DNA from 3 places in the Kluyvera huaxiensis genome. Region 3 is predicted to be linked to each of the others. Evidence: riboswitches for the same ligand, from Rfam matches in the RefSeq annotation. Region 3 holds a riboswitch; each other region holds the start of a gene.
The links. A riboswitch is a leader RNA that binds a small molecule or an ion and turns the genes downstream of it on or off. The one in region 3 is predicted to bind thiamine pyrophosphate.

Region 1 (7,182 bases), on a different contig from region 3:
CTGTCTTTACGCCAGATGCGCACGGCACCCTGCGTGTCAGCGTAACCGCTGGCGGTAAAGGGAGGTAATTCGCTGTTATGGCTACAGGCTGTCAGCAACAGTACGCCCGCCAACCCCGATAAACGGCGCCAGAGAAACGAAAGGGGCGAAACCGCCCCTTCTTTAAAACTGTTCACTGCCACGCAATCTTACTTAACAGCGTCTTTCAGTGCTTTGCCAGAAACAAATGCCGGCACGTTGGCTGCGGCGATTTTGATTTCATTACCGGTCTGCGGGTTGCGGCCAGTACGCTCAGCGCGGTGGTTCACTTTGAAGGTACCGAAACCAACCAGTTGCACAGCATCACCTTCTTTCAGAGACTCAGTAATAGCAGCCAGGGTGGATTCCAGTGCAGCTTTAGCCTGGGTTTTAGACAGTTCAGCCTTGTCCGCAATTACATCAATCAGTTGAGTCTTGTTCATAAGTTATCCTTACAATGTGTTTATCGCTTGCTAAGCATCGAGTGCGACGAAAATGCCAGAAAAGCACTCTCCTGCATACACGCACCGATAGCCACTTTTTTTCGCCCTCCAAATGTAGACCAGACGGGGGGCAGATGTGAAGCCTTCAGGCGTGACAATTCAGGCGGTAAATCACGTTTTATTGCCTCATTGCTGAAAATTTATACCAATATTGCTTTCGCCAGCTTCGCGGAGGTCTGCGCGCAGCCCTTTAATCAGTTCAATATCGCGTTCTTCACACTCGGCTAAAAGGCGGAAAATCTCCCACTGAATGTCCCATTCTTGCTCTACAGCGGGGTTCAATTTCAGCTCTTCGTCGGTCATTTCGCGACCAGCCTGAGTCATTTCCAGCATCGCTACGGTGGTAATCGAACACTTACTGACTTCGACAGCGTGCTCGAGCGTTTCGCCACTTAAGCGGGAGTGGATTAATTCGCTCAATGCCACGCAGGCATCGATTGCCGGGTACACACCGTACAGATCGTAGTCATCAGCCACAGGAATCGCTTCTTCAAACTTTTCCAGCTGGCTGTCGAAGTTGATTTTCGCATCTTTAACCGTCAGTGATTCCCACACCAGATCGAGGATACGGCGATAAATCTGACCATCGTTAAATTCGGTTTGCTTGCAGAACATGGCGTAGTTCGGGTACATGCGTTCACACAGGCAAGCCATAAAGGTGACGTGCTGCCAGCTTTCCAGCTTCTCCAGACGCAGGTGAATCGGGTTTTGTAACATGATGAGTTCTCAAATACGGAAATTAACCGCAGTTTACCTGATATGGGGCATTTTTGCTGCAAGGCGCGTAAATGCCGGGCGTTCCGATGCCACCGCGTCAGCCCAGCGCGTGGGCTCTGGCAGACGATAGCCATTCATGCAGCGCTGCACCCAGCCCAACGCGCTATCGACGCTGATGCGGTGGCCCGTTGAGATAAACAGCGGGTTGCAGCGTGCTTTACTGCGCCATACCCAGGCCAACTGCTCGCCTTTATCCATCAGCGGTGCCAGCGCGCCGGGTTCAGCCGTCAGCGGCTCAAATTGACCACACAGGCGCTTTTTCGCCACGCCAAGGGTGGGAACATCCGCCAGCAGGCCAAAATGGCTGGCCACGCCAAGACGACGCGGGTGAGAAATACCGTGGCCATCGACAAACAGCAGGTCAGGTTTTTGCGACAGCTGCTGCCATGCCGCCATCAGCGCCGGCGCTTCACGAAACGAAAGAAAACCGGGAATGTACGGCATGGTGGTGGCAATTCGCGCCACCTGATACTCGACCAGCTCCAGCGAAGGATACTTCAGCAGCACCATCGCCGCTCGCGTCACCTCGCCGCCCTGCTCAAATCCCACGTCGGCACCGCCGATAAGACGCGGCGGATCGATTAACAAACGATCCTCACGACAAATTGATGCCGCCAGCTCAAGCTGCTGCGCGCGCAGCGACGCGAGATCCATGCCTATTCCTTACCGGTGATACTGCGCCGACAGACGGTGTACCGCCTCCACGAAGACGCCCGCGTGTTCCGGCGGCACATCCTGATGGATGCCGTGACCGAGGTTAAAGACGTGGCCTTCACCCTCACCAAAACCAGCAAGGATCGTCGCCACTTCTTCTTCAATACGTGGACCCGGCGCATAGAGCATGGACGGATCCATGTTGCCCTGCAGCGCAACCTTATGGCCCACGCGGCGGCGCGCATCGGCGATATCGGTGGTCCAGTCAAGGCCCAGCGCATCGCAGCCGGTTTCGGCCATCGCTTCCAGCCACTGTCCTCCGCCTTTGGTAAACAGCGTCACCGGCACGCGGCGGCCATCATTTTCACGCAGCAAACCATCAACGATTTTATGCATGTAATAGAGCGAGAACTGCTGATAATCGCGCCCCGTCAGCACGCCGCCCCAGGTATCGAAAATCATCACCGACTGCGCTCCAGCTTTAATCTGGGCGTTCAGGTACAACGTGACGCTTTTGGCCAGCTTATCCAGCAGCAGATGCAGCGTCTTCGGATCGGCATACATCATCTTTTTAATCACGGTAAAGGCTTTACTGCTGCCGCCTTCCACCATGTAGGTCGCCAGCGTCCACGGGCTACCGGAGAAGCCAATCAGTGGGACTTCGCCTTTGAGCTCACGGCGAATGGTACGCACCGCATTCATGACGTAGCCCAGCTCGCCTTCCGGATCCGGAATCGGCAGCTTTTCGACATCGGCTTTGCTGGTAATTGGCGAGGTAAAGCGTGGGCCTTCCCCGGTTTCGAAATAGAGCCCCAGCCCCATCGCATCGGGGATGGTCAGGATATCCGAGAACAGGATCGCCGCATCAAGCGGGTAGCGGCGCAGCGGCTGCAGCGTCACTTCACAAGCCAGCTCGGCGTTTTTGCACAGCGACATAAAATCGCCAGCCTGCGCGCGGGTGGCTTTGTACTCCGGCAAATAGCGGCCTGCCTGGCGCATCATCCACACCGGAGTCACATCAACGGGCTGGCGCAGCAGCGCACGCAGATAACGATCGTTCTTGAGTTCGGTCATTTTACATTCCTTTAGCGTTGATGCGCTCAGTGTATACACAAAACCATTCAAAGTGGATCAAGGCGGCAAATGAATGAATCCCCAGGAGCTTACTGAAGTAAGTAACTGGGGTGAATGAATGCAGCCAACAAAGAGCCAATTTGAATGATGAAGTGTCATGTCACTCGTATTCAGCCCGACACATTGCCACGGTATCTTCTATCAGCCGACGCGCGACGGTGCCCGGCGGTGGAAGCAGCGGTAAATCATCGTAGCGATACCAGTTGGCGTTCAGCAGCTCTTTCGGGTCGATAACAATCTCACCGCTGTCGTACTCCGCCATGTAGGCGGTCATCAGCGACTGTGGGAACGGCCAGGGTTGAGAGGTCACGTAGCGTAGATTTTTTACCTTAATGCCGCTTTCTTCCATGACTTCGCGCGCCACCGCCTGCTCCAGCGTCTCGCCGACTTCCACAAAGCCCGCTAACACGGTATGCACACCGTTACGGTGACGAACGTGCTGGGCAAGGAGAATGGAATCATCGCGGCGAATGGCGACAATAATGCAGGGAGCAATTTGCGGGTAGTAGCGTTCGCGGCAGTGACTACAGAGCATCGCCCATTCGGTTTTGCTCGGATGCATGGTGTGGCCACAGTAGCCGCAGAATTTGTGCGAGCGATAAAACTCCGTCAGCTGCACGCCGCGCCCGGCAAGCTGGAACAGGCCGACGTCCTGATCGAGCACCTGGCGCACCGATCCCATATCATGGCGGCGCGATTGTTGAACCAGCCACACCGGGGATCCTTCCCATTCACCAATCTGCAGCGCGCGCTGCCCCACAAGATCGAAATTTACCGCTTCGCCATGTGGTATTTCGCCACCGGGCAACCATAATTTTTGTTCGTGGCTGACTATCCACCAGCCGCGATCCAATTTTTCAATTATACGATCCATATCTCTTGCGCAACCTTTGCTTCACAGGCATGTTATTAACATTATTATTACATTTTGACGTGAGCAGATTTTAATCTTAACGATGCGGGGGTCAACCTATGCTAAACCAGTTAGAGAGCCTGACAGAGCGTGTAAAAGGACACCATAGACTGGTCGACCGCTGGCTGAATATTCGTAAGCACCTGCTCGTGGCTTACTACAATCTGGTTGGCCTTAAGCCTGGCAAAGAATCGTTCATGCGTCTTAACGAAAAAGCGCTCGATGATTTTTGCCAGCGTCTGGTCGACTACCTTTCTGCCGGTCATTTCAGTATTTATGAACGTATTATCCATAAAATGGAAGGCGACAGTCCGCTTTTAAACGCGACGAAGATTTGGCCACAGCTGGACGCCAACACGCAGCTGATTATGGATTTCTACGACTCCACTCTGGAAAACGCCATCGATCAGGATAACTGCTATGAGTTTCAGCAGGCGCTGTCCGACATCGGCGAGGCGCTGGAAGCCCGCTTCCGGCTGGAAGACAAATTGATAATGCTGGCTTTTGAAACGCTCGAGCAGGGTGAATTAAAACGGCCGGCTTGAGATTTGCGGCATTAACGAGTAGTTTACATTCATTACCTCTCATCTGAGGTTACTTCTTGTCGGAGTGCCCAGTGCGCAAGCACGGGCTGAGACCGTTAATTCGGGATCCGCGGAACCTGATCAGGTTAAGACCTGCGAAGGGAACAAGAGTCGTGCCGATTACACAAAATCATTCAAGTTGCATCAAGGCAGCAACTGAGAGAATCCTCAGGAGCTTACTAAAGTAAGTAACTGGGGTGAACGAAGGCAGCCAACGCAGCGGCAGCCTGAATGATAAAGTGTAATCATCTCTTGCTTCATCCGTCGTCTGACAAGCCACTCCTTACTTTTTTTGGAATGAGCTATGTCTGCCACAACTAAACCATCCCGTCGCGAACAGCGCGCCCAGGCCCAACACTTTATCGATACGCTGGAAGGCACCGCTTTCCCGAACTCAAAACGCATTTACATTACCGGCTCGCAGCCGGATATCCGTATTCCCATGCGCGAAATCCAGCTCAGCCCGACGCTGATTGGCGGATCAAAAGACAATCCGCAGTTTGAAGAAAACGAAGCCGTTCCGGTCTACGATACCTCCGGCCCGTATGGCGATCCGGACGTGGCGATTAATGTTCAAAAAGGTCTGGCCAAGCTGCGCCAGCCGTGGATTTCCGCACGTAACGACAGCGAAGAGTTAAACGACCGCAGCTCGGCCTACACCAAAGAGCGCCTGGCCGACGACGGCCTGGATGAACTGCGTTTTACCGGTTTACTGACGCCAAAACGCGCCAAAGCAGGCCAGCGCGTGACTCAGTTGCACTACGCCCGTCAGGGGATTGTTACCCCGGAGATGGAGTTCATTGCCGTGCGCGAAAACATGGGCCGCGAGCGCATCCGCAGCGAGGTGTTACGCCACCAGCATCCGGGGATGAGTTTTGGCGCACGCCTGCCGGAAAACATCACCGCAGAATTTGTCCGCGATGAAGTCGCCGCCGGGCGCGCGATTATTCCTGCCAACATCAACCACCCGGAATCGGAACCGATGATCATCGGCCGTAACTTCCTGGTGAAAGTGAATGCCAACATTGGCAACTCCGCCGTGACCTCTTCGATCGAGGAAGAAGTTGAAAAACTGGTGTGGTCTACGCGCTGGGGTGCGGATACGGTGATGGATCTCTCAACCGGACGCTATATTCACGAAACCCGCGAATGGATCCTGCGGAACAGCCCGGTACCGATCGGTACGGTGCCGATCTATCAGGCGCTGGAGAAGGTGAACGGGATCGCCGAAGATCTCACCTGGGAAGCCTTCCGCGATACCCTGCTGGAGCAGGCCGAACAGGGTGTAGACTACTTCACCATCCACGCGGGCGTGCTGCTACGCTACGTGCCGATGACCGCCAAACGTCTGACCGGCATTGTCTCACGCGGCGGTTCTATCATGGCGAAGTGGTGCCTCTCTCACCACAAAGAGAACTTCCTCTTTGAACACTTCCGCGAAATCTGCGAAATCTGCGCTGCCTACGACGTTTCTCTGTCGCTGGGCGATGGCCTGCGTCCGGGCTCCATTCAGGATGCCAATGACGAAGCGCAATTCTCCGAGCTGCATACGTTGGGCGAGCTGACCAAAATCGCCTGGGAATATGACGTACAGGTGATGATTGAAGGTCCGGGACATGTGCCGATGCAGATGATCCAGCGCAACATGACCGAAGAGCTGGAACACTGCCACGAAGCGCCGTTCTATACCCTCGGGCCGTTGACTACCGATATCGCACCCGGTTACGACCACTTCACCTCCGGTATCGGCGCGGCGATGATTGGCTGGTTCGGCTGTGCGATGCTGTGCTACGTCACGCCAAAAGAACACCTCGGACTGCCGAACAAAGAAGACGTGAAACAAGGGCTGATTACCTACAAGATCGCCGCCCACGCCGCCGATCTGGCCAAAGGCCATCCGGGTGCACAGATCCGCGATAACGCCATGTCGAAAGCGCGCTTCGAATTCCGCTGGGAAGATCAGTTCAACCTGGCGCTCGACCCGTTCACCGCCCGTGCTTACCACGATGAAACGCTGCCGCAGGAGTCAGGCAAAGTTGCCCACTTCTGCTCCATGTGCGGGCCGAAATTCTGCTCGATGAAAATCAGTCAGGAAGTCCGTGACTACGCGGCGGCGCAAACTATTGAGGTTGGGATGGCGGATATGTCAGAAAACTTCCGCGCCAAAGGCGGTGAAATCTACCTCAAAAAAGAGGAGGCGTAATGTACCAGCCTGATTTCCCTACCGTACCGTTTCGCCTCGGGCTTTACCCGGTAGTCGATAGCGTAGAGTGGATTGAACGCCTGTTAGTAGCCGGTGTGCGCACCATTCAGCTACGCATCAAAGATAAGCGCGATGCAGAGGTAGAAGCCGACGTTGTGGCCGCCATTGAACTGGGGCGTCGTTACGACGCCCGCCTGTTCATCAACGATTACTGGCAACTGGCGATAAAGCACAATGCTTACGGCGTGCATCTGGGCCAGGAAGATCTCGAAACGACCGATCTGAAGGCTATCCAGGCAGCAGGGCTACGCCTCGGGGTATCAACTCACGATGATATGGAAATTGACGTAGCGCTGGCCGCCCGTCCGTCCTACATCGCATTGGGCCACGTCTTCC
Region 2 (7,182 bases), on a different contig from region 3:
TTCACCGTTTCGGCAAATTTAAGATACAGCGGCGTGTTATCCGCCGCTGCGATACGCTCATTAAGTTGCGTGATTAGCCGGGTATGCGCTTGTTCCATTTATCATTTCCTGGCAATAAGTCCTGAGCCAGTATAGGTGGCGAACGGCGCGAAAACTACCACCACTCGTGGAAATGGTGTACCGGACCAATACCTTCGCCTACCTCTAGCGAGTCGGCCTGCGCCAGAGCCTGCGACAGCCAGGCTTTGGCCACCGGCACCGTCTCTTGCCAGCTATTATGCCGTGGCCTTAACGCCGCCAGCGCCGCCGACAGCGTGCAGCCGGTGCCGTGGGTGTTCTTAGTTGCCACTCGCTGCGCGGTGAAGCGCATCTCGCCCTCAGCGGTAAACAGCCAGTCCGGGCTTTGCGCGTCGTCCAGATGACCGCCTTTCATCAGCACCGCGTCACAGCCCATTGCCCGCAGCGCGCGCCCCTGTTCGAGCATTTCGCGTTCGTTGCGCGCATGCGGCGCATCCAACAATGCCGCCGCTTCCGGCAGGTTTGGCGTAATCAGCGACACCTGTGGCAGCAGGCGCTGCCGCAGGGTTTCCACCGCCGAGGAAGACAGAAGCGGGTCGCCGCTTTTTGCCAGCATGACCGTATCCAGCACCACATTTTGAATGCGATAGCGCGCCAGTCGCTCGGCTACCGCCTCAACGATATCGGTCTCCGCCAGCATGCCGATTTTGGTGGTATCGATGCGCACATCGCTGAATACCGAGTCGAGCTGGGCGGCAACAAAATCGGGCTCAATACGGTAGACCGACTGCACGCCGCGCGTATTCTGTGCCACCAGCGCGGTGACTACCGAACAGCCGTATGCGCCCAGCGCGGAGAAGGTTTTCAGATCCGCCTGAATGCCCGCGCCGCCGCTGGGATCGGTTCCGGCAATGGTCAATGCATTAATCCGTTTCATACGGCTGTCTCCTCATTTATGGCATACAGCGCATCAAGGAACGCGGGAACAAAGCTCCCCGGCCCACGGCCGTTCGCCGCCTGTTGTCCGGCGTATTTCATCAGCGCGCAGGCGCCAGCAACGTTTTCCAGCCGGTCGCCCGGCAAGGCGCAGCATGCCGCAACCACCGCCGACAGCGCGCAACCTGTGCCGACAACTCGCGTCATTAGCGGATCGCCGCCCTGGGCTGCCAGCGTGCGCTGACCATCGGTGATGTAATCAACTTCCCCCGTCACGACCACAATCGCCCCGCTTTCTCGCGCCAGAGACTGTGCGACGGGAAGCGCGGCGGCGGCGGTATCGGTGGTATCCACACCGCGTCCGCCGGAACTCAGCCCTGCCAGGGCCATGATTTCCGAAGCGTTGCCGCGAATGGCCGCCGGATGCAAAAGCAATAGCTCGCGGCAAAAATCGCTGCGCAGACTCAACGCCCCGACCGCTACTGGATCGAGCGCCCACGGCGTAGCGCTACGATTGGCGCTTTCAACGGCTGCCCGCATCGCCTGCGCGCGCGGCTGGGTTAAGGTTCCCACGTTTACCAACAGCGAGCTGGCAATGGCGGAAAACTGCGCGGCCTCACCGGCATCAATCACCATAGCGGGCGATGCGCCCAGCGCTAACAGCACGTTGGCAGTAAAGGTCTGCACGACGTCATTGGTCATACAGTGGACAAGGGGGGCGTGTTGATGAAGAAGGTGTGCAACGCGGATTCGTTGCGCGGGACTAAGCAGGTCGGCTTGCATGGTTTGCTCCTGCCATAACGCGAAGAAGCAATGACCAGTCGGTCTCTGACTTCCCTACGCTGGCATTATCCAGATCAGGTGGTACGGGTATTTCTCAGCCCATCATTGATGGGGCACCCCGAGTCATTCAAATCAAAATCAATTGATTACGATTAACCTTCCGTTAATCGTAATGAGGATAATGCCAGCAGCAAGCCCGGCAGACAAGCGCTAAAGGCTACCGGTGCCGCTGATAAACCATCGATTACCGCTTGCCATTTTTGGCTAAATACATAGCTTTGTCGGCATATTCGACAAGCTGGCGCTCGTCGCTACCGTGTTGCGGATAAAGTGCGATCCCGATGCTGGGCATGATGGTCAAACGGTGGCCATCAAGAATAAATGGCGCATTGAAGGCATCGGCAATCTTTTCCGCCACCAGGGCCGAAAATTGGGGTAGTAACGTCCCCTGAATCAAAATCACAAACTCATCGCCACCGACACGGGCAACGGTATCCGATTCGCGCACACAAGATTTGAGACGCAAGGCGGTCTCTTGCAGCAGCAGATCCCCAATACCATGACCCAGCGTATCGTTGACCTGTTTAAATTTGTCGAGATCAATGTACAGCAAGGATAATTGACCGTGCTCGCCGCGAGCGGTCGAAAGCGCGGATTTCAGGCGGTCGTGCAATAAGCTACGGTTTGGCAGATCGGTGAGTTGATCGTACTGCGCCATATGCTGCAACCGAGCCTGCATCTGCTGACGCTCAATGACCGTCGCGATTTGTGTCGACACAAATTGCAGTAGCTCCTGATCCCGCTCGTTGTAGCACACCCCGCCCGGGTAGCTTTTGACCATCAGGACACCAATCGTGCCTTTATGCGACTTAAGCGGAACGCCCAGCCAGCATAGCGGATTCATACCAAAGGAGATGTGCAGTTCTTCCAGGCGAGCAGCCGTGGTCTCTGGCGTGAGCAGCAGCGGTTGGCCGGTATGAATCACCTCGGCATACAACGTTCCGGGGATCAAGGTGAAAGGATCGGGTGTCTCCAGAAACTCATCCACGTGATAGGGGAAGCTCAGTTGAGCCGTTTCATCGTCGTAGAGCGTGACCGAAAAGTTATCGGCGGGCAGCAGCGTGCCGACAATCTCATGAATACGCTGGAATAGCTTGAGTAAATCCTCAGCGGTATGCGCAGCTTCGGAAATGGAATAAAGCGCGGACTGTAATGATTCGGATCGTTTACGCTCGGTGACATCGCGAGCCACGCCGATACGCAACTGATCGGCCTCTGACCAACGTGCAGACCACATGATATTCACCACGTGCCCATGCTTATGAACGTAACGGTTCTCAAAATGAAACTGAGGATTACCCGACATGACGGCCACCACCGAGTTTCGGGTTATTTCCCGATCTTCCGGTAGCATCATGTCAAACATGTTTTTGCCAATCATTTCTTTCGGCGTATAGCCAAAAATACGTTCGCATGACGCACTCGCAAAAACGATATTGGCATGAGCATCAACGGCAAAAACAGCATCCAGCATGAGATCGATAAAACTGCTCAACGGCGCGTGAGAATTCGATTCCATAGAGAAATTAATGGCCTGAATATAAGAATAAGTACAACTATGTTTACGATAGTTATCTGTCGCCCATTAGCGCTACTACGCCCTGCACTCATGGTTAAAGATAGTACAGGTTCAGGCCACTATACAATGAAAAGAGTCATTTAGAGGAGGCGATAAATGAAGAAATATCGAAGGCCACTATCCGCGAAGAGCCGGATAACAGCCATCTCCGACAAACACCGCGCCATCGCTAATCAACCGAAAATTATTTCAAGAGCAAGTCTATTGTTCATTCCTGACCAAAAGAATACGGCTGGCAATGTCAATCCCCCTATTTTAGTACCGCACACTTTTGAGACCGAAATAGAAAACACGATCAATCATCAGGCCCCCAAATGAAGACCTGATAATTATCATGGCTAATGTTTTCCTTTATTGAGCTGGGTAAACTTGTTTACCTTCAAACATCGTCCACACAACTTTGGCATCCCGCAGTTTCTCAATGCTGACGTTTTCCAGATTACGATCAAATACCGCAAAGTCTGCGCTTTTTCCGGCTTCAATCGAACCAATCTCTTTGTCCCGCCCAATGACTTTGGCCGCATTCAAGGTGTACGCCTGCAGCATGGCTTCGCGATGCATTTTCTCGCTGGCCGGCGGCAACTCCCCCATTTCACCCATTCGCGTTACCGCCGTATAAATTGCCAGCAAGGGGTTTGGGCTGGAGACGGGCCAATCGCTGGCCCCGGCAATCAGCGCATGATGGCGGTATAAATCGCCCGCCGGGTACAGGTGTTTGAGCAATGGGGCCGGTACTTTGCCGTCAATCAACGTTGTAGACGCCACGTCTTTCCCAGCCCACAACAGTTGCATGGATGCCGCAACATTCAGTTGCTGGAATCGGGGTAGACTTTGCGGGCCCACCACTTCCAGATGAGTGATGCTGTGCATGACGCCACTCTCGCCATTTTGCTGACGAGCGCAGGCTATGCCATCGAGCGCTTCCGATACGGCACGGTCGCCAATAGCATGAAAGTGCGCAATCAAATGTTCCGCATCCGCTTTAGCAATCAGTTGGCAATATTGTCTTTTATCCAGCGTGTTATCACCGCTGTAACCCGGTCGATTAAGATAAGCTTCGCTCAATTTCGCCGTCTGCGCCGGATACTCAATCACCCCATCCTGGAAAATCTTGATCCCGCCGAGTCGCACATCCGGCGTGTGGGAGAATTTATCCCGCAGAGCAACCACATCGTCAATCGCCGCTGGCGTAGAGTGGATATTCACCAGTGCCAGTGCGGTCACATGGCCATTAAGTTTGCCCTTTTCGGCGAGAGTCGTGTAAGCCGGCAATAATCCTTCATCGTGACGCCCGGGATGCGCATTAAACACCGGTGCCAACGGACGGACATTGCTGATGGGATCCATCCACGCAGTGATACCAAAGCGATTCATCTCCTGGGTCCCAGCGAGGATGCCCTGTGCGATTTTATTATCATCCACAGGGGGAATCGCGTTGAGTACATAATCCCACGCGCCTTCAGCGACAAAACCGTTAATTTTACCACTCGCCGTTAATCCGACTCCTGCTTTAATACCCGGTTCGGCGGTGCCCAGCATATCATCCGTTAAATTTGCTTTTCGGAGCATAGCCTGATTGGCCCAACCGGTATGCGCATCAGAGCCAGCTAATACAACCGGGATATCTTTATATTCATCGGCATTAAATACTGCGGACAGCAAAGAAATATTATTCCAGTAATCCAGGTTGAGATTACTGTAAAACTGCACGCCATTGAGATCTCTTTGGCTATTATTTTTATTGTCAGCAACAAATTTCTCAATCGCGGTGATATCTTTCATGCCATCCGGGAAAGCCAGCGTCACCGTCTGGAATCCGGCATAGGCCACGTGAGCATGGCTATCAATGAGGCCGGGTAGTAGATACTTCCCCTTCAGATCCAGGTGCGTCGCATCCTGTCCCACCTGAGCCAGTACATCATGATAGTTACCGACAGCGATGATTTTACTCCCCTTAATGGCAATAGATTGCGGGTGGGGATTACCGGGATCGGCGCTGTAAATTTCTCCGCCATAAATAAGCGTGGTAGTTTCCTGCTGCGCTAAAACAGATAAAGAGGTAGCAGCCAGTGCGCACACCAGAAAAAGCCTAGAGAATTTCATTATTAACTCCGTTGCGTTGCGAATAAACTCATTTATTATTTTGTTTAAGCATTATTCTTCCGGTGTTGTCTGCAAAGGAATACAGATATCAAAGACATAATAATTTCGTGAGACATCAGTTTCATTATAATAATACTCATAACAAGGCTTATCACTTTTAATAAACCCACGGGCGGCTATCCATGAAAATGCCCAATCCCATGCTTGCTCCAGCTGCTCTTCAAATACCGCAAATTTGCACACACCGTAGGTTCCTCCCAACAATGTCTGTACCGCGATACCCCTTCCGGTCTTTTCAGTGCTGCCAATTTCAACGGCGACATCCGTCCGGCAACGTGATGCGGAGGTGATTTCCGGGGCGTCCCAGTAAACACAAAGTGTCCCTGCGGGCTGCGACGGCGTTAGCGCCGGCAACGAGGCCAACAGATCCCCATGTGTTTGCTGGCAAGTCTCTTTGCCATAAGGGCCAAATCTTCGCATATAGGCAACCCGACGAGCAGGAAGCTGGGTTATTTGTGCAGCCAGCAGACCGATGCCGGGGTCAGCGAAATGAGAATAAGGGCTTTTTACCGCGGCGACGTTTCCTGGCTTGCTATTTGTTGCCAGAATGTGACGGCGGCGAAATTCTCCCGGTGATTCCGCAAAATGTGCACGAAACGCTTTGGCGAAGTTTTGCGAACTGGAAAAACCAATCCGCAGTGCCAGTCCGGTGATATCTTCCTGCGGGAACGCCAGCAACCATGCTGCGGCCCTTTCCATCCGCAGTCGTCGGGTAAACGCGGCAACCGTTTCACCAACCTGCGTCCGAAAAAGTCGGTGAAAGTGAAAGCTTGAAAGCGCGACGGAATCCGCAACGTCTTTCAACGTTGGATTCAGATGGAGATTCTGGCTGATGTAGTCCATCGCCTTAAAGATAGGCTTGCAGTGAGCCTGTAGCATGGTCTGTTCTCTGTTACGCTGGAAGATCTCGGTCATCATTATCTGTCTTAAATTAAGATATCAGAATTTAATCATCGCCATGAGTTAATCAAACCAATATTTAAACATTAATTAACAATAGTAATTTAAGAAAAATCTGTCCCTTGGGTTAATTCTTTCATTTGAAAGATAAAATAACTCCCTCTCGGGTGATCAAATAACAGACAGAGGAAATAAAAAATCGAATAAAATCATTAAAATCCACCAGAATAAAGACCAGAAGAACTTTCAAATAAAATTAATTCTCATTCAATAGAAACCATAAAAATACAGATAAGTAATTGTTTAATAAGTAAAATAACAATAGTCACCATTTTAAAAACACCCTCTTTAGCTTTCGATTCCATGCATGATCTAAATCAAGATCTGCATAGTCGACTTGCCTGATAGTTGCTTCGCGTTATAAAAAAAGCACACAGGTTAAGTTTGCCGCACTGATAGATAACCAATGTTCAAACTCATTATTGCTGATGCGATTGTCCCAATTGCATTGGTTGCCAGCGCTGTTTTTATCGTTGTCGTATCTAATAATATGATATCGATAACTTCCAGCGACAGTGACCTGTAATAGCACCAGGGAAAATAAATTAATTTCTTTTTCCCACAAAAATAGTAATGAGAATGCGTCAACGATAATTCTGGACATATTTAGTAATAAAGAAGGTTAATGATGAAAGTAAAATTGATGGTGTTAGCGGGGCTGGTGAGTACCGTATTTCTTGCTG
Region 3 (7,182 bases):
CCTGTTTGGCAAAATTATCGACGCCGGACAGGGAGTTGGGCGTTACTCAGAGCTGCTGGCTATTAATCTGTTGGAGCAATTATTGTTGCGTCGTATGGAAGCGATTAACGAATCGTTGCATCCGCCAATGGACAACCGGGTGCGCGACGCCTGTCAGTACATCAGCGATCATCTGGCGGACAACCACTTTGAAATCGCCAGCGTGGCTCAACATGTCTGCCTGTCGCCGTCGCGCTTATCGCACTTGTTCCGCCAACAGCTTGGGGTGAGCGTGCTGAGCTGGCGCGAGGATCAGCGTATCAGCCAGGCGAAGCTGCTGCTGAGCACCACGCGAATGCCTATCGCGAGCGTAGGGCGTAACGTCGGCTTTGAAGATCAGCTTTATTTCTCGCGGGTATTTAAAAAATGCACCGGTGCCAGCCCGAGTGAATTTCGCGCAGGATGTGAATAAAAGGTAAAGAAAAGGAAATGCACTGTGTCGGCTTTTGTCTTTACCAGTAAACTCTAAAGACAATTGAAGGCTTGACGTTGCGGGGGGCGCTCCGGAGAATCCCTGCTTCGTTTTCAAACCGGGCACACTATGCAAGAACTGCTGGAACACTTTATTACGCAATCCACGACCTATTCGCTGATTGCGGTGGCGCTGGTTGCGTTTCTGGAATCACTGGCGCTAGTCGGCTTGATTCTGCCGGGTACCGTGATGATGGCGGGGCTAGGTGCGCTCATCGGCAGCGGTGAAGTGAATTTCTGGCAAGCGTGGTTGGTGGGGATCGTTGGCTGTCTGCTCGGCGATTGGATCTCCTTCTGGCTGGGATGGCGTTTTAAAAAGCCGCTGCACCGCTGGTCATTTATGAAGAAAAACCGCGCGCTGCTGGATAAAACCGAGCACGCTTTGCATCAGCACAGCATGATTACCATTCTGATTGGCCGCTTTGTCGGTCCTACGCGTCCGCTGGTACCGATGGTCGCCGGGATGCTTGATCTACCGGTCGCCAAATTTATTACCCCCAATATCATCGGCTGCGTGCTGTGGCCGCCGCTGTACTTCCTGCCGGGTATTCTGGCCGGGGCGGCTATCGATATTCCCGCCGATGAAAATAGTGCGAGCTTTAAATGGCTGCTGTTGGCCGCGGCGCTGTTACTGTGGGTTGGCGGCTGGTTGTGCTGGCGTTTGTGGCGTAGCGCCAGTCAGAGTCAGGATCGTTTGAGTGCATTTTTACCGCGTCAACGCTTGCTGCTGCTGGCTCCGCTGGTGACAGGCGTGGCGCTGGTAGCGTTGGTAAGCGTGATTCGTCACCCGCTGATGCCGGTGTATATCGATATTTTACGCAAAGTGGTCGGGCTGTAATGAGGGGAGCGCCGGATAAGGCATAGGCTTATCCGGCGGGTATCACGCGGTGATGCCCAACAGGGCGGAAGCGCTGGCGTTACCGCTTAACAGTTCCTGCGTGTCGCCGTCCCAGGCGATGCGCCCATCGGCAATCACCATCGCCCGCGTGGCAATGCGCGCGGCATCTTCTACGCTGTGTGACACCATCAGTAACGTCAATTGCTGGCGCTGACAGACATCGTCAACCAATTGCAGCATCTCCTGACGAAGCGCCGGGTCGAGTGCGGAAAAGGGCTCATCCAGCAGCAAAATCGGCTGTTCCCGCACCAGACAGCGCGCCAGCGCCGCGCGTTGACGCTGGCCGCCAGAAAGCTCGCCGGGAAGCCTGTCCAACATGGCCTCAAGGCCCATCTGTCCGGCAATAACCTGCAATTTACGTTGTTGATCGGCTGAGAGCTTTAGGTGCGGCGTCATTCCCAGCGCAATGTTTTGACGCACCGTCAGGTGGCTAAACAGATTATTTTCCTGAAACAGCATCGACACCGGTCGCTTAGATGGCGGGGTATCCGTATGGATGCGGCCTTCCAGCATAATCGTCCCGCTGGCTGGCGGCAGAAAACCGGCGATCAGATTGAGCAGCGTGGATTTACCCGCCCCGCTAGGGCCGAGGATCGCCACCTTTTCGCCCTGCGTGATCGAAGTGGTGAAGCGCATTGGCAGGTGCTGATACAGCCAGGTGACATCATTGAGTTTTAGCATGGCGTCCGGGTAATTTTTCAATAACGGTAAACAGGGCAAAGCACAGCAGCAGCAGAATCAGCGCGGTCACCGCACCGTCCTGGCTGCGATAGGCGCCAATTTGCTGGTAGAGATAGAACGGTAGCGTGCGGAAATTCTCGTTGCCGAACAGCGCCACGACGCCGAAATCACCAATCGACAGGACGCAGGCGAATGCCAGCGCCAGCGCCAGCGGCCGCTTCAGCGCCCGCAGTTCGACCACGCGTAGCCGGTTAAAACCCGCCAGTCCCAGCGATTCGCACAGAATCGTGTAGCGGGCGGTAATGTCGCGCATCGGGGTTTCCAGCACTTTGATGGCGTAAGGCACCGCCATCAGCGCGTTGGTGAAAATCACGATGCCGTCGGCAGATTCCGGCAGGCCAACGGTATTGTTCAGCAGCAGAAAGAAGCCGGTGGCCAGCACGATCCCCGGCATCGCCAGAATCAACATCCCGCTTAGCTCCATCGCCTGCCCGGCCAGCGGTCGATTGCGCGCCCGCAGTTCGCGGCTGCTCCACAGTAGCATCATGGTGAGGATTACGCACAGCACGCCAGCGGCGAGGGCGATACGCAGCGAGGTGCCAATGGCTTGCCATAAAATCGGCTGTTGTAGCACCTGCCACAGGCTGGCGTTGATGCCGTCAAACACCACCGCCAGCAGCGGTGGCAGCAGCAGTAACAGCGTGACAAAAATCAGCAGCGCGTCGCTAATCCGACTGTGCCAGCGGTCATCGGGATCGCGCCAGCCGTGGACCTGCGTATTACCGACGGCAATGGCGCGGCTTAAGCGCTGGCTTAACAGCACCAGCGCCAGACAGCAGGTCATTTGAATGATCGCCAGCATCGCCGCGCGCGCGGGGTCGTAATCGAAGTTCAGCGCCTGATAAATGGCTAGCTCAATGGTGGTGGCGGAAGGCCCGCCGCCCAGCGACAGCACGGTGGCGAAGCTGGCGAAGCAGAGCATAAAAATCAGGGTGGCGATGGGCAGAATTTGCCGCCGCATCCACGGCCATTCGACGTAACGAAAGAACGGATAGCCGCGCATGCCTAGCTGGGCGGCAAGCTGACGCTGCTCGCCGGGAATTTGCTCCAGGGCTTGCAGCAGCAGACGGGTTGCCATCGGCATATTAAAGAACACGTGCGCCAGTAGGATGCCCTGTAGGCCGTAGGGCGAGAAATTCCACTGCCAGCCGAGCCACGCGTAAAGCTGCGCCAGCCAACCCTGGCGCCCGTAAACGCTGAGAATGCCGAACACGGCAACCAGTACCGGTAGGATCAGCGTCATCGCGCACAACCGCAGCAATAGCTGTCGGCCTGGGAAGCGGCGTCGATACAGCGCCCGCGCGAGGAAAATGGCTGGGATAACCGACAGCAGCGCCGAAAGAAACGCCTGCCAGAAGGAGAGGCGCACCACGTGCCAGAGATAGCTATCACTGAGCAGCGCCGACCACGAAAATTCTGGCGCGTTGAGCCACAGCGCTAGAAACGCCGCCAGGGCGACGGCCACCATCAACGCGGTGGCCGTGAGCCCTGGGTACAGCCAGCGTGGAATTAGCGGCTGGCTGCGCGAAGCCATGCGTTAATCCAGTTTTGACGTTCGGTTGCAACCTGCTGCGGGGTGAACTCCAGCGCGGTTTGTGGTTTCACCAGGCTGTTAAAGCCTTCGGGCAGCGTGACTTGGGTAACCGGATACATCCAGTTGCCGGTCGGGATGGCGTTCTGGAACGCCGGGGAGACCATAAAGTTCAGGAACTCGTCTGCCAGTTTCTGCTGTTTGCTGGCGGCGGTTTTCGCGGCCACTTCCACCTGCAGATAATGTCCTTCGGTAAAGGCCGCTGCCGCGTAGTTATCTTTCTTCTCTTCGATAATGTGATACGCCGGAGAGGTGGTGTAGCTCAGCACCAGGTCGCTTTCCCCTTTCAGGAACAGACCGTAGGCTTCGCTCCAGCCTTTGGTGACGGTGACGGTTTTGGCTGCCAGTTTCTGCCAGGCTTCCGGCGCTTTGTCACCGTAGACTTTTTGCATCCACAGCAGCAGGCCTAAGCCCGGCGTGCTGGTGCGCGGGTCCTGATAAATCACGCGCCATTTCTGGTCGCTTTCAACCAGCTCTTTCAGGCTCTTAGGCGGGTTTTTCAGCTTGTTTTTATCGTAGACGAAGGCGAAGTAGCCGTAATCGAACGGCACGAAGGTGTCGTTAGTCCAGCCGCCCGGGACGCTCACCGCGCTGGCAGGAACGTTGCTTTTGGCAAACAGTTTGGTGTCGGTAGCGGCCTGCAGCAGGTTATTGTCCAGCCCTAACACCACGTCGGCCTTGCTGTTTTTGCCTTCCATTCGCAGACGGTTCAGCAGCGACACGCCATCTTCCAGCGCCACGAACTTCAGTTCGCAGTTACAGTCGGCTTCAAAGGCTTTTTTCACCGCAGGACCCGGGCCCCAATCGGCAGCAAAGGAGTCATAGGTATAAACCGTCAGGACCGGTTTAGCGAAGGCCGGAGCGGCAACCAGCACCAGCAGGGGGAGTAATTTTTTGAACACTTTGCACCTTTAGTATATTGGTGGCAAAGGATTTTGAGTGAGCCTCAAATCCCTTCGCCGGGATTATCCGGATCAGGTTCGACGGGTATTATCTCAGCCCATACACTTCATCCTTCGAGCTGCTGGCAGCACTCGTTCGCCGCCTTGATGCAACTCAAATGATTTCGTGTATGCTTTTTTAGCACCCCGTTGAGAACGGCACATTGTAATGATTACGTGAATAAATCAAAAGCCTTAAGCGCGATCCTATCCGGTTCTACGGATCCGGGGGAGCAAACCAGGCCGACTTAAAGTCAAACCAGCCTAAAGTGTTCATGCGCACGCCGCGCATACTGCGCTGCCCCTGGATCATCAGCCAGTGGTGAATTAGCGGTACTACGCACTGATTTGCCAGCAATTGCTGGCACCAGTCGGCCTGCGGGAGATCGTCCGCCCGCCAGCGCGCCGCATCCTGCTCCCAGTCGATGGGAATGCAGTGGCGAATTAGCGGTACTTCATACAGATAGGCAAATAACGAGAAATCCAGCGGCAAGGTGAAGTTGGCGCTGTTAAGCCAGATATCGCTCACCACCTCGCCCCGATGCCATTCGTCGTATTCCACTTCCTGAATGTTCAGCGTGACCTGATGTTCCGCCAGCAGCTGCTGCATGATGAGGCCGATGATTTTGTGTTCGACGTGCTCCCGGTAATAGGTCAGGGTGACTGACTCCAGTCCGGCCGGTTTCTCGCAGGCTTGACTGCGCGCATGGTGCCAGCGCGGCAGCAGTCCATAGGCTGGAAACCAGTGGCTTTGGTGCTGATCGCCCGCGTGGTAGAGAAGATTGTTGGGGTGAAATATGTGGCTCAGCCACTGACGCACCGCCGGATTGCTACCACGTGGGCTGCGGGCATCGAATAACAGGTAGTAGCAGCCTTCTTCCAGCCGGCTCTCGATCGCTTTTTCGCTCTGCGTGGTGCCCTGGAGCGTCAGACCGCAGTTATTCTCTTCCCCAATTTCCGGTAGCACCCAGACGTTAACTTCATCAATTAAAGCACGGAAGCCAAAGTAGTCATCAAAGGCGTGGATCTTAAGCTGGTTCAGGTTGTTGCGTGCCACTGCATACGGGCCGGTACCGACCGGTATGCGGGAGAAATCGGGCAGCGATTGCCACTCGCGCGGCAGGATCATTGCCGATACCTGGCCTAACAACAAAGGCAGCCAGCGGTCGGGCTCATGCAGATGCACATCCAGCGTCCACGCGGTCGGGGAGTCGATGCGCGCAATATTGGAGAACAGCGGCAGCGTCATGCTGCGGTGCAGCGAAGCGATGACGTCGTCCATCTCCAGTTCGCGTCCGTGATGGAAATGAATGCCAGGACGCAAATAAAACCGCCAGTGTAATGAGGAAATAGCCTGCCAATGGTGCGCAATATCGGCTTCCAGTTCCCCATTTGCCTCATTTACCCGGGTCAACGCGCTAAATATTTGCCGTGCAATGTGGGTTTCCGAGCGTCGTAGTGCCGTTCCGGGCAGTAAATTGTGCATCGGGCGGTAGTAAAGCACGCGTAAGATATGCCGCCCCTGACGGAAACTGCGGCCTAAATGCGACACCAGCATCTGGCGTACCGCCGCTTTATCGCCAACCAGTTGTACCAGCTGATCGATCCGGTCTTGCTCCAGCAGATCCTCCGCGCGTTGCTGCTGCAATGCCAGCCCGGTGTAGAGGAAGGTGAGCCTGGAGCGCTTGCCGCGCCCGACTTCCGCCTCCCAGGTGAGCCAGCCGCGCGCCTCCATCGTGTTCAATAAGGTACGCATATGGCGGCGGGAACAGCTCAGCAGTTCGGCCAGATTATTCAGCGTGGTTTCCTGCGATTTCCCTTCGCAGCACTGCCATAAGCGGATGAATTGTTGTTGCAGTCGACCTGAAGGCATAAAAGAGGAACTCCCGCTAAAAACTCAGCAATTTATTAATCCCTATATTAAGCCAATAATAGCTTTCGATGAAGCGAGGAGGTGTCTACCCGTCGTCTTTCAAGTTGCAGATACATTGGCTGCGCCTGCTCGTCCCGACCACATCGTGGTATGTGAATGGGGGCTAACAGGCTTGCGGTTTTCCAGCAACTCGAAATCCATAGGGTAGATGAGGAGGTCACTATGTATCAGTTCTACCAGCGTTATTTTTCTGCTACCAAAAATGTTTCCTGGCTGGCCCGTCAGGCAACCGCGCAGCGGCTTGAAGTGCTGAACGCTCTGATGCAATGGGAAGTTACGAACCCGACCTCTGAGCATTAATTCGCCTAATCATGTGTGACTGAGTATTTGCCAGCAGGTATCATCTGCTGGCTTTTTTTTATTCTTTCGTGTGCACAAAGGATTTCTGATGCTCTGGTTAATGACGATGGGACGACGTCTCAACGGTGTGTATGCCGCCTTTATGATGGTGGCGTTTATGATGGGGATTGCGGGAGCGCTGCAGGCGCCGACGTTGAGCCTGTATCTCAGCCGTGAGGTCGGCGTGCAGCCGTTCTGGGTTGGCCTGTTCTACACCGTCAACGCGGTC

Region 1: it holds a riboswitch for thiamine pyrophosphate, as region 3 does, so the genes downstream of both, thiC (phosphomethylpyrimidine synthase ThiC) here and thiB (thiamine ABC transporter substrate binding subunit) in region 3, are expected to answer to the same signal.
Region 2: it holds a riboswitch for thiamine pyrophosphate, as region 3 does, so the genes downstream of both, thiM (hydroxyethylthiazole kinase) here and thiB (thiamine ABC transporter substrate binding subunit) in region 3, are expected to answer to the same signal.

What each region holds. Positions count from the first base shown of each region.
Region 1 is NZ_JBEFLV010000031.1:7,304-14,485, forward strand. Features, by position in the region: gene ABOC97_RS22165 (DUF1481 domain-containing protein) at 1-176, opposite strand, end outside; gene hupA (nucleoid-associated protein HU-alpha) at 189-461, opposite strand; gene ABOC97_RS22175 (YjaG family protein) at 648-1,238, opposite strand; gene nfi (deoxyribonuclease V) at 1,272-1,952, opposite strand; gene hemE (uroporphyrinogen decarboxylase) at 1,962-3,026, opposite strand; gene nudC (NAD(+) diphosphatase) at 3,187-3,960, opposite strand; gene rsd (sigma D regulator) at 4,059-4,544, shown strand; TPP riboswitch at 4,595-4,704, shown strand; gene thiC (phosphomethylpyrimidine synthase ThiC) at 4,888-6,786, shown strand; gene thiE (thiamine phosphate synthase) at 6,786-7,182, shown strand, end outside.
Region 2 is NZ_JBEFLV010000006.1:184,868-192,049, forward strand. Features, by position in the region: gene ABOC97_RS08760 (GntR family transcriptional regulator) at 1-98, opposite strand, end outside; gene thiD (bifunctional hydroxymethylpyrimidine kinase/phosphomethylpyrimidine kinase) at 155-955, opposite strand; gene thiM (hydroxyethylthiazole kinase) at 952-1,737, opposite strand; TPP riboswitch at 1,772-1,868, opposite strand; gene ABOC97_RS08775 (sensor domain-containing protein) at 1,982-3,316, opposite strand; gene ABOC97_RS08780 (hypothetical protein) at 3,473-3,694, shown strand; gene ABOC97_RS08785 (amidohydrolase) at 3,728-5,479, opposite strand; gene ABOC97_RS08790 (AraC family transcriptional regulator) at 5,531-6,382, opposite strand; gene ABOC97_RS08795 (hypothetical protein) at 7,125-7,182, shown strand, end outside.
Region 3 is NZ_JBEFLV010000007.1:149,667-156,848, reverse strand. Features, by position in the region: gene araC (arabinose operon transcriptional regulator AraC) at 1-451, shown strand, start outside; gene ABOC97_RS09705 (DedA family protein) at 581-1,348, shown strand; gene thiQ (thiamine ABC transporter ATP-binding protein ThiQ) at 1,391-2,089, opposite strand; gene thiP (thiamine/thiamine pyrophosphate ABC transporter permease ThiP) at 2,073-3,683, opposite strand; gene thiB (thiamine ABC transporter substrate binding subunit) at 3,659-4,642, opposite strand; TPP riboswitch at 4,674-4,841, opposite strand; gene sgrR (HTH-type transcriptional regulator SgrR) at 4,899-6,554, opposite strand; gene sgrT (glucose uptake inhibitor SgrT) at 6,777-6,914, shown strand; gene ABOC97_RS09675 (sugar efflux transporter) at 7,003-7,182, shown strand, end outside.